2 regions of the Kitasatospora sp. NBC_01266 genome follow, and region 1 is predicted to be linked to the other one. Evidence: riboswitches for the same ligand, from Rfam matches in the RefSeq annotation. Region 1 holds a riboswitch; the other holds the start of a gene.

Region 1 (5,857 bases):
CGAGCAGGCGCTGCGCCGGGCCGGGCTGCTGACCGTGGCGGAGGTGGCCGAGCAGTCCGAGGACGAGCTGGTGCGCCTGCTCGGCAAGGCCCACGGGGCCGGCGTGTGGTTGATGGCGCGTGGCCTGGACAACCGCGAGGTGGTCCCGGACCGGGACGCCAAGTCCGTCTCGGTCGAGGACACCTACGAGGTCGACCTGGCCGAGCGTGACCAGGTGCTGCACGAACTGGACGTGCTCGCCGCCCGTTGCGTGCGCCGGCTCCAGGCCGCCGGGCGTTCGGGGCGCACCGTGGTGATCAAGGTGCGGCGGTTCGACTTCAGCACGCTGACCCGCTCCGAGACGCTGCGCGGGCCGACCGACGACGAGCGGGTGATCGCCGCCACCGCCCGGCGACTGGCCGCTCAGGTCAACCTGACCGGCGGGATCCGGCTGCTCGGTGTCGGCGTCTCCCAACTCGCCGAGTACACCCAGGAGGACCTCTTCGCGCAGGCGGCCGCTGAGGCAGCGGCGGAAGCCGAGGCGGAGCTCGCGCCGGAGGACGCGGGCCCGCCCCAGCAGCCGTCGCCGACCCCGACCGCATCGGCCGACCAGCCGGTGCGAGTGCGCCTCTGGTTGCCCGGCCAGGACGTGGACCACCAGGAGTTCGGGCCCGGTTGGGTGCAGGGCAGCGGGGTGGGCCGGGTGACGGTGCGGTTCGAGACCCCGGACTCGCCGCCCGGCCGGGTGCGGACCTTCGCCGTGGACGACCCGGCGCTGACGGCCGCCGACCCGCTGCCGTTGCGGCCGCAGGGCGGTCACTAGGCGGGTGGCGGGCCCGCGGATCGCCACGGTCCCGGAAACGCGGATCGCCCCGCCCGAGAAGTCGGGCGGGGCGATCCGTGCGGCCGACGCCGCCGATCCCTGGTCGGCGTCGGCTCTTGGGCGCCTCGTCAGGCGCCGGTCTTGGCGGGCTGCGGCGCGTCGCTCGGCGCGGCGGCCTGGGCCACCGGGGTGGAGCTGCGCACGGTCCGGATCGCGAACGGCACGATGGCGGCCACCAGGCAGATCACCGCGGTGATCCAGTAGGCGTGCTTGTAGGCGTCCAGGGTCGGGAGCTGCACCTTGACGATCGCGGCGATCTGCGGCGGGAGCTTGATGGTGTCCCCGGTCAGGATGGCGCCCAGCACGGCGGTACCGATCGCGCCACCGACGGTGCGCAGCACGGCGTTCATGCCGTTGGCGATGCCGCTCTGCTCGGCCGGGACGGCGCCGTTGATGAAGGCCGGCATGGCCGCGTAGGCCAGGCCCACGCCGAGGCCGAAGAGGCCGGCCGCGAAGTAGACGTCACCCTCGGCGCTGTGGCGCAGCGCCAGGTAGGCCATCGAGACGGCGCCGAACAGGCCGCCGAGGACCAGCGGCAGGCGCGGACCGCGGCGGGCGATCAGCAGCGCGCCGATCGGGGCGGCGACCATCGAGCCGGCGGCGGAGGGCAGCAGCAGCACACCGGCGTGCAGCACGGTCGCGGTGAAGCCGTAGTGCGCGACCTGCGCGGGGGTCTGGGTGAAGTTGCTGATCACCAGGAAGGAGCCGTACATCCCGAAGCCGATCAGCAGGCCGGAGATGTTGGTGAAGGCGACGGCCGGGCGGGCCATCATCTTCATGTCGACCAGCGGGTGCTTGACCTTGACCTCGATGATGCCCCAGATCAGTGCGACCACGGCGGCGACGGCGAACAGGCCCAGCGTCTTGGTGGAGGTCCAGCCCCAGTCGTTGCCGCGGCTGACCGCGATCAGCAGCGCGGAGAGCCAGCCCGCCAGGGTGATGGCACCCAGCGGGTCGGCGCCACCGGCCTTGTCCACCACCGGGTCCTTCGGGACCCGCACCAGCACCAGGACGATCGCGATCAGCGCGGCGGCCAGGCCCATCCAGAAGATCGACTTGTAGTCCCAGTGCTCCAGCAGCAGGCCGGTGGCCACCAGGCCCAGGCCGCTGCCGACACCCATGGAGGCGCTGATCGCGGCGACGGCGCCGGTGACCTTCTCGCGGGGCAGCTCGTCACGGACGATGCTGATCGCCAGCGGCAGCACGCCACCACCGGCGCCCTGCAGCACGCGGGCGACGATCAGCAGGCTGAAGGAGTGGGTCGCCACCGCGAGACCGGAGCCGAGCACCAGGCCGCCCAGTGAGATCAGCAGCATCGGCTTGCGGCCGCGCAGGTCGCCGAAGCGGCCGAGCAGCGGGGTCAGCACGGCGGCCGAGAGCAGGTTGGCGGTCATCAGCCAGGTGATGTCGGAGCCGGAGACGTTCAGCTCCAACGCCAGCGACGGCAGGATCGGGACGACCGCGGTCTGGATCACGCTGTAGGCCAGCATCGCCAGGACGAGGGCGGGCAGCACTCGGGCGCTGGTCGGTTTCACGGCCGTTGCGGTGGGCTTGGCTGCCTCACTCACGGTGGCTCCTTCAGGAACGGGCTCGCGCGGCTTCTCAGCTGCTTCAAGCCAGCGATAGTCAATGAACTGAAGTAACCATGCCCAAAGTGCTTCAGTCTGTCAAATATCTACCGTTGAAGCTTTGCTGCGCACGACGGCCCGGACCCGCTGTCGCGGATCCGGGCCGGATGCTCCTCGGCTGCTCAGCCGCTGTGCCGACCACCCGCCCCAGGGGGCATCTGCGGGTGGGCCGGTCCGCCGTGGGTGTCGTGCGTGCCCGAGGCGGCGTTCGTGCTGTCGTGGATCTCCACCTGCTCGCGGCGCAGTTCCTCGCGGATCACCTTCTCCTCGGTGTACCGCTCCACCACCATCCGCACCCGCTCCAGCGGCGCCAGGTACTTGCGCACCGCCGGGCGCTCCTCGCGCAGGGTCACCTCCTCCACCGCCTCGGCGATCTCCTGCGCCGTGAGGGTGGCCCGCTCCGCCTCGCCGACCGGGACCCGCTCCACCCGGACCCGCTCGCGCACCACCTGGACGCGTCGCTCGACCGGCTCGGTCACCACGTACTTGCGCAGCCGGGCGGTGCCCAGCACGTGCCACTCGTTGGTGACCTCCAGCCGTTCCTCGCGCAGCGTCAGCTCGATCGGGCCGGGCGGCGGAGTGCTGCCCGGGGTGTGGGCGGCGCTCTGCTTCTGCGTCGCGTGCACCGGGTCGGGGGTGGGCGGGGCGGGGGTGGGCTGCGGCTCGGTCGGCTTGTCCAGGCCGATGGTGGCCGGTGCCGGCGTCGGGGTCGATGACCGGCCGGCGGTCTGCTGGGTGCCGGTGCCGGGGCCGGGGCCGGAGGCGGTGCTGGTGGGGCGGGCGGTGGTGGCCGCCGCAGCCGCGGCCGCCATCGGAGCACCGGGGGCGGTACCTGAGCCGACGCCGAAATCCAGGTCCCGGGCGCCGGCCGCGTGGTCGCCCGCGGGGCCGGTGCGCTCGGCGGGGCGGCCGGCGACGGGGGAGTCCAGCCCGTAGTAGCGGTAGAGCTGCAGCTCCTGGGCGGGTGACAGGTGCTGGCCGACCCCGAAGTCGGGGGACTCCTTGATCAGCGACTTGTCGTAGGGCACGCGCAGTTCCTCGCCGGAGAACTCGCTCGTGGTGAGTGGGACGAAGGCGTCCCGCCCGAAGATTCCGGTCCGCACGGCGGCCCACTCGGGCTCGCCCGTCGCGTCGTCGAGGTAGACCTCGTCCACCGTGCCGATCTTGTCGCCGTTGCGGTCGACGGCCTTGTGCCCGATCAGGTCTCGGGGATCGATGTCGGTCTGCACGCTTTCCTCCAGCTCGTCACTGCCTGCGATTCACACCAAAAGCCACGAAGGGGACGGCAGCGAGCCGAGCGCCGCCGTTTGTGCGCGTACTGGGCCATCTGGGGGAGTGGATTCGCTCACCTGAGCGGCTGCCCCGCAGGTCGGCGCTGGTACCCTGGGCGCGACCGCAGAACCCGCTCGGGAGAGTCCTCACCCTTGGAAACGCAGGGGAGTGAGGCGCCGAAGGAGCAAACCCTCCCCGGAATCTCTCAGGCATCCGTACCGTGTGGGATAGGTCACTCTGGAAAGCAGGGCAGGGCCGTCGGCGAGGGAGCCGGCGGGGACCACCCTCACCGACGGTGCAAGCCGACGGGGCGTGAGCTCCGTGCGGGCGAAGCTCTCAGGTCCCGATGACAGAGGGGGAGGCCTGTCGGGCTCGCCCGTCCAGGCTCATCCGCGCCCCACGGCGATGAGCCCTGCGGCGTGTGTGCCCTCGCCGGTCCGTGACCAGGAGGCCTCGACCACCATGACTGCCCAGCCGACCGCCGGTCGTCCCCGCAGCGCTGCCACCCTCGCCGAACTCGAAGCGGCCAGCCCCTTCGAGTCGCGGCACATCGGCCCCGACTCCGCCGCCCAGGAGAAGATGCTGGCGCAGGTCGGCTACGGCTCGCTCGACGAACTCTCCGCCGCCGCCGTCCCGGAGGCGATCCGCAGCATCACCGGCCTGGACCTGCCGGCCGGCCGTACCGAGGCCCAGGTGCTCGCCGAGCTGCGCGAGCTGGCCGACCGCAACCAGGTGCTCACCCCGATGATCGGGCTGGGCTACTACGGCACCTTCACCCCGCCGGTGATCCTGCGCAACGTCATGGAGAACCCGGCCTGGTACACCGCCTACACCCCGTACCAGCCGGAGATCTCGCAGGGTCGACTGGAGGCGCTGCTCAACTTCCAGACCCTGGTCTCGGACCTGACCGGCCTGCCCACCTCCGGCTCCTCGCTGCTCGACGAGGGCACCGCCGCCGCCGAGGCGATGGCGCTGGCCCGCCGGGTCACCAAGGTCAAGGGCGGCGTCTTCCTGGTCGACGCGGACACGCTGCCGCAGACCATCGCGGTGATCAGGACCCGCGCGCTGCCAACCGGCGTCGACGTGGTGGTGGCCGACCTCTCCGAGGGCATCCCGGCCGACATCGCCGAGGGCGGCGTCTTCGGTGTGCTGCTGCAGTACCCGGGTGCCTCCGGCGCGGTGCGCGACCTTGGCGCCGTGATCGAGCAGGCGCACGGGCTGGGCGCGATCGTCGCGGTCGCCGCGGACCTGCTCGCGCTCACCCTGCTCAAGTCGCCCGGCTCGCTCGGCGCCGACATCGCCTGCGGCACCTCGCAGCGGTTCGGCGTGCCGATGGGCTTCGGCGGCCCGCACGCCGGCTACCTCTCGGTGCGCGCCGAGTACGCCCGCTCGCTGCCGGGCCGCCTGGTCGGCGTCTCGGTGGACGCCGACGGCCACCGCGCCTACCGCCTGGCCCTGCAGACCCGCGAGCAGCACATCCGCCGCGAGAAGGCCACCAGCAACATCTGCACCGCCCAGGTGCTGCTCGCCGTGATGGCCTCGATGTACGCCGTCTACCACGGCCCCGACGGCCTGGCCGACATCGCCCGCCGCACCCACCGCTACGCCGCCGCGCTGGCCGCCGGTCTGCGGGCCGGCGGCGTGGAGCTGGCCCACGAGGCCTTCTTCGACACCGTCACCGCGAAGGTGCCGGGCCGGGCCTCGGCCGTGCTGGCCGCCGCCCGCGAGGCCGGTGTCAACCTGTACCAGGTGGACGCCGACACCGTCTCGATCTCCTGCGACGAGACCACCACCCGCGAGCACCTGGCCGTGGTCTGGGCCGCCTTCGGTGTCGCGGGCGTGGACGCGGACGCGATCGCCGAGACCCTGCCGGCCGCCCTGCTGCGCGAGGACGAGTACCTCACCCACCCGGTCTTCCACAGCCACCGCTCGGAGACCGCGATGCTGCGCTACCTGCGCCGCCTCTCGGACCGGGACTACGCGCTGGACCGCGGCATGATCCCGCTCGGCTCCTGCACCATGAAGCTCAACGCCACCACCGAGATGGAGGCGGTCACCTGGCCGGAGTTCGGCCAGCTGCACCCCTTCGCCCCGA
Region 2 (5,857 bases), 4.4 Mb from region 1:
CGAGCAGGCTGAGCCGCTTGGTCTCGTTGATCCGCTCGACGTCCTGGTCGGCCTTGGCCACGTCGACGGTGCGCGGCGAGTTGCCCTCCAGGCCGAGCAGTACCGCCTTGGGGGTGCCGTGCCCGTGGCCGGTCGCGCCGAGCGAGCCGAAGAGCTCGGCCTTGACGGCGGTCACCTGGTCCAGCAGCCCCTCCGAGCGCAGGCGGCGGGCGAACATCCGGGCCGCGCGCATCGGGCCGACCGTGTGCGAGCTGGAGGGGCCGATGCCGATGGAGAAGAGGTCGAAGACGCTGATGGCCACGGGGGTGACGTCCTTGTCTGGGTCTCGTGGAGCGAGAAGGGCGGTGCGTGCGTACGTGCCACGGGGCACCGGCTCACGTTCCAGTGTGCGCGGTGCCCCGGGGTGCGGGCGGGGTCGGCGAGGGTGATGCCGACCACGCCCGGGGAGGGACTTACAGCTCCGGGTAGAGCGGGTACTTCTCGGCCAGCGCGGTGACCCGGGCCTTCAGGGCGGCGGCCTTGGTCTCGTCGAAGCCGGGCAGCAGCGCCTCGGCGATCACGTCGGCGACCTCGCGGAAGTCCTCGGCGACGAAGCCGCGGGTGGCCAGCGCCGGGGTGCCGATCCGCAGGCCCGAGGTGACCATCGGCGGGCGCGGGTCGTTCGGGACGGCGTTGCGGTTGACCGTGATGCCGACCTCGTGCAGGCGGTCCTCGGCGTCCTGGCCGTTCAGCTCGCTGTTGCGCAGGTCGACCAGGACCAGGTGGACGTCGGTGCCACCGGAGAGCACCGAGACGCCGGCGGCCTTGGCGTCCTCCTGGAGCAGGCGGGCGGCGAGGATCTTGGCGCCCTCCAGGGTGCGCTCCTGGCGCTCCTTGAACTCCGGGGAGGCGGCGACCTTGAACGAGACGGCCTTGGCGGCGATCACGTGCTCCAGCGGGCCACCCTGCTGGCCGGGGAAGACCGCGGAGTTGATCTTCTTGGCCAGCTCGGCCTTGGAGAGGATCACGCCACCGCGCGGGCCGCCCAGGGTCTTGTGGGTGGTGGTGGTGACCACGTCCGCGTAGGGGACCGGGGACGGGTGCAGGCCCGCGGCCACCAGGCCGGCGAAGTGGGCCATGTCCACCATCAGGTAGGCGCCGATCTCGTCGGCGATCCGGCGGAACTCGGCGAAGTCGAGCTGGCGCGGGTAGGCGGACCAGCCGGCGATGATCAGCTTGGGCTGGTGCTCCTTGGCCAGGCGCTCGACCTCCTCCATGTCGACCAGGTTGGTCTGCTCGTCCACGTGGTACGCCACCACGTTGTAGAGCTTGCCGGAGAAGTTGATCTTCATGCCGTGGGTCAGGTGGCCGCCGTGCGCCAGGTTCAGGCCCAGGATGGTGTCACCCGGCTGGATCAGCGCGAACATCGCGGCGGCGTTGGCCTGCGCGCCGGAGTGCGGCTGGACGTTGGCGGCCTCGGCGCCGAACAGCGCCTTGATCCGGTCGATGGCGATCTGCTCGACCACGTCGACGTGCTCGCAGCCGCCGTAGTAGCGCTTGCCGGGGTAGCCCTCGGCGTACTTGTTGGTGAGTACCGACCCCTGGGCCTCCATGACCGCCACCGGGGCGAAGTTCTCGGAAGCGATCATTTCGAGGGTGGACTGCTGGCGGTGCAGCTCGGCGTCGACCGCGGCGGCGATCTCCGGGTCGAGTGCGTGCAGGGACTGGTTGAGAACCGTCATGGTGGCGTCTTCCCGTGGGGCAGGTCGGGTGGGAGCGGCGAGGGCGGCCGCCGCGCTGCGACCGCCCGCTACGTCCGTCAGGACTTGGTGAACTCGCTGTACTCGTCGGCGCTCAGCAGGTCCGCGGGGGCCTCGCTGACCTTCAGCTTGAACAGCCAGCCACCCTCGAAGGCCTCCGAGTTGACCAGGGCCGGCTCGGCGGTGACGGCCTCGTTGACCTCGGTGACCTCGCCGGTGGCCGGGGAGTACAGGTCACTGACGGACTTGGTGGACTCGAGCTCGCCACAGGTCTCACCGGCGGTGACCGTGTCGCCGACCTCGGGCAGCTGCACGTAGACGATGTCGCCGAGGGCGCCGGCCGCGTGCTCGGTGATCCCGACGGTCGACACGCCGTCAGCGTCGGCGGCGGTCAGCCACTCGTGGTCCTTGCTGTACTGCAGGTGCTGCGGGTTGCTCATGGTGCTCATTCTCCAGGATGGGAAGCGGGTGTGCGGGAACGGTCCGCCGGGCGGACGGTCAACGGGGGAGGTCGGACCTCAGCGGGCGCGCTTGTAGAACGGCAGCGCGACGACCTCGACCGGCTCGTGCTTGCCGCGCACGTCCACCGCGACGGCGGTGCCGGGGGCGGCGAAGGCGGCCTCCACGTAGGCGATCGCGATCGGCTTGCCGAGCGTCGGGGAGGGGGCGCCGGAGGTGATCCGGCCGATCGCGGTGCCCTCGGCGGAGACCACCGCGTACTCGGCGCGCGGCACCCGCTTGCCCTCGGAGACCAGGCCGACCAGCTTGCGCGGCGGGTTCGACTCGGCCTTCGCGGCCGCCTCCTCCAGCGCCTTGCGGCCGACGAACTCGCCGCCGTTGGTGGTCTTGTCGAAGCGCACCACCCGGCCCAGGCCCGCGTCGAACGGGGTCAGCGAGGTGTCCAGCTCGTGCCCGTAGAGCGGCATGCCGGCCTCCAGGCGCAGCGTGTCGCGGCAGGACAGCCCGCACGGCACCAGGCCCACCGGGGCGCCGGCCTCGGTCAGCGCCTGCCACAGGTGCTCGGCGTCGGCGGGGGCGCAGAAGACCTCGAAGCCGTCCTCGCCGGTGTAGCCGGTGCGGGCCAGCCAGACCTGCTTGCCGGCCACCGTGGCGGGCAGCAGCGCGTAGTACTTGAGGCCGGGCAGGTCGGCGTCGGTGAGCGAGGCGAGGATGCCGTTCGCCTCCGGGCCCTGGACGGCGAGCAGCGCGTACGCGTCGCGGTCGTCGCGCACCACGGCGTCGAAGCCGGCCGCGCGCTCGGTCAGCGCGTCCAGCACCACCTGGGCGTTGGAGGCGTTGGCGACCACCATGAACTCCTGCTCGGCGGTCCGGTAGACGATCAGGTCGTCCAGGATCCCGCCGTCCTCGCGGCAGATCATCGTGTAGCGGGCGCGCAGCACGCCGAGCGCGGAGATGAAGCCGACCAGCGCGTGGTCGAGCAGCTCGCCGGCCTGCGGGCCGGACACGGTGATCTCGCCCATGTGCGAGAGGTCGAAGAGACCGGCCTTGGTCCGGACCGCGAGGTGCTCCTCGCGCTCGCTGCCGTAGCGCAGCGGCATGTCCCAGCCGGCGAAGTCGGTCATGGTCGCGCCCAGGGCACGGTGCAGCGCGTCGAGCGCGGTCAGACGGGGGGACATGGTGAGACTCCCGGTGTCGTGAATGGACATGCTGGGGTGGAGTCTCCCCGTCTGTCGTCACAACCTGAGAGCTTCACCGCATCAAGGATGACGTGGCTTGCACCGTGGGTGGGCGCACGGCACGGCCGTGTTCCACTTTCCAGATTCGCCTCGCCCACGCGGTAGGGGGGCCTGAGAGATTCCGGGGAGGACTTGCTCCTTCGGCGCCGGTCCGTGCCGAGCTGCGGCACCTCCGGACTCTCCCGCGCGGGTTCGAGCGGCCAGTATGAAGTTCGTGTGTTCGGGCACATCATGGCATGCCGCCGCGCCCTGCGGGAGGGGGGATGGCGGCCGGGACCGGTCGCCGCCCGCCGCTGCGGCAGCGGCGGGCCCGCGCGGCGGGCGCCGGTAGGCTTCCCCTGCACATACGGCGGGAGAAGCGGGGCAGGGGCGGATGGGAACAGAGGGGTACGCCGCGGCGGAGCCGGGGTGGGCGCAGCCCGGCCAGGCGCCGGCCGGCAGTGGTTGGCCCGCCAACGAGCTGGAGCAGGTGCTCACCGCCGCGATCGGCGACCCGGGTGCCACGCCCCGGGTGATCGAGGTGCTGGCCCGCAGCCAGGTCTGGATCCCGCTGCCCGCGGGGGCCGACCCGGCCGGTGCGGCGCTGGACCTGCCGACCATCGAGCTGGCCGGTGCGCCCTATGTGCCGGTCTTCTCCTCCGAGGAGCAGTTCCTGCGGCACGCCCCCGGTCTGTCCTGCGCCCTCGCCCCGGTCTGGGAGTTCGCCCGCGGCCTGCCGCTGGGCATCGGGATCGCGGTCAACCCCGAGGCGCCGGTGGGCATCCCGGTGCCGCCCGAGGGGGTCGGCGAGCTGCGGCGCGGGCCGCGTGACGACCGCTGGGAGGCGGCCGGGCCGGCCCAGGGCGGCGCGGGGGTGCCCGAGGGCGCCCGGGTCGCGCTGCGCGAGCCGGAGCCGGCCGAGGAGCCGGCGGTCTTCCTGTACGCGGTGCGCGCCGAGCTGGCGGCGCTGGGCGGGGTGCTGACGGCGCGTCGGGCGCTGGCCTCGGTGGAGGGCGAGCCGACGGTGCTGTTCGTGGGCGTCCAGCTGGATCCGGCCGCGCCCGCCGACCCGGTGGAGGTGAACGCGGCGCTCGGCCGGGCGCTGGGCGCGGCGCCGCTGCCGGGCGGGGTGCACATGGTGCTGCTGGATCTGGTTGCCGACCCGGTGGTGGACTGGCTGGTGCAGCGGGTACGACCGTTCTACGAGCGCGGCTGAGCGGTGCGGTGCCGGCCAGGGCGTCGGCATGACGGGCGTCACCCACGCGCCGTAGGGTGGCGCCGACGCGCGGCGAGTGCGGTGGCGAGGACGGGAGAGTACCGGTGACGACAGGAGCGGCAGGCGGTGGAGCGGGGCCGTGGGGTCCGCCCCCCGGCGCGGACCCTGGCGCCCTGGAACGGGCCCTGCACGAGGTGGCCCCCGAGCGCTGGGACGCCTACGAGCGGCTGCTGCGCGAGCTGGCCGCCGGGCGGGTCTGGATGCTGCTCTGGCACGGCACCCCGGGCAGCCCGGACGCCCAGTACGGGAACATGGACCTCGGCGGCCACGGCTACGCGCCCGCCGTCACCTCCCCCGAGCAGCTGGCGGCCAGCGGCTGGTCGCGCGCCCACGAGCTGATCTCCGGCCAGGAGATCGCCGCCGCGCTCTACCGCACCCGCTGGGGCCTGTGGCTCAACCCGCACGCGCCCGGTGGCGGGGTCGGGGTGCCGTGGGCCGACCTGCGCCGGGTGGCGGGCGGCCTGGACCGGCTGCCGGCCGGCCCGTTGCGGCTGAGCGAGCCCCAACTCCCCGGTCTTGAGGGTTTCTACGGCCTGCTGACCCACCAGGCCCCCTCGGTGCGCCCGGTGCGGGCGCTGCGCCGGGCCTGGGTGTGCCCGGTGGTGGGCGAGGCCTACCTGGCCATCGGGCTGGAGCTGTACGACACTTCGCCGCCGGCGGTGGAGGCGGTGCGCGCGCTGATGCAGCGGGCGATCGCCCAGGCGCCGCCCGGACTGGCCGTCTCCACCGTCGCGATGAGCGACGACCACGACCCGGTGGCGCTGTGGATGCGCGCCAACACGCGGCCGTTCTACCACCGCGAGGCCACCCCGTCGCCGTATCCGGCGAGCTATCCGCCGGTGGCCTTCCCGCCGCAGGCCCCGTACGGCCATTCGCAGCCCCCGCAGCCGGGTTGGCCGCAGCAGCCCTGGCCCGGCCGCCGCTAGTCCGTCGCCCGTCCGTCGCCCGGCCGCTGCTGGTCCGGCGCCGCCCGCGACCCTTGCGGCGCCCGGTCGCACCCCTGCCACCTGCGGCGACGCGGCTCGGGCGGCTCGGCGGCGGTGTTCGGATGTCGGGTCATCCGGTCCACCTCAGCGGACAGTTGATCATCCGTCAGGTTTACTGATCATGAACATCGGTAGATCACAGTTGGGCATCCTTCGCCGGTCAGGGCTGGCGCAAGGCTG

Evidence for each region. A riboswitch is a leader RNA that binds a small molecule or an ion and turns the genes downstream of it on or off. The one in region 1 is predicted to bind glycine.
Region 2: it holds a riboswitch for glycine, as region 1 does, so the genes downstream of both, gcvT (glycine cleavage system aminomethyltransferase GcvT) here and gcvP (aminomethyl-transferring glycine dehydrogenase) in region 1, are expected to answer to the same signal.

What each region holds. Positions count from the first base shown of each region.
Region 1 covers NZ_CP108458.1:1,103,847-1,109,703, reverse strand. Annotated here, with positions in the region: gene OG403_RS04995 (DNA polymerase IV) at 1-802, shown strand, start outside; gene OG403_RS04990 (MFS transporter) at 931-2,430, opposite strand; gene OG403_RS04985 (PRC and DUF2382 domain-containing protein) at 2,613-3,719, opposite strand; glycine riboswitch at 3,888-3,993, shown strand; glycine riboswitch at 3,995-4,122, shown strand; gene gcvP (aminomethyl-transferring glycine dehydrogenase) at 4,225-5,857, shown strand, end outside.
Region 2 covers NZ_CP108458.1:5,529,320-5,535,176, forward strand. Annotated here, with positions in the region: gene OG403_RS24190 (L-serine ammonia-lyase) at 1-301, opposite strand, end outside; gene glyA (serine hydroxymethyltransferase) at 453-1,721, opposite strand; gene gcvH (glycine cleavage system protein GcvH) at 1,799-2,179, opposite strand; gene gcvT (glycine cleavage system aminomethyltransferase GcvT) at 2,258-3,376, opposite strand; glycine riboswitch at 3,526-3,631, opposite strand; gene OG403_RS24210 (enhanced serine sensitivity protein SseB C-terminal domain-containing protein) at 3,810-4,631, shown strand; gene OG403_RS24215 (enhanced serine sensitivity protein SseB C-terminal domain-containing protein) at 4,736-5,617, shown strand.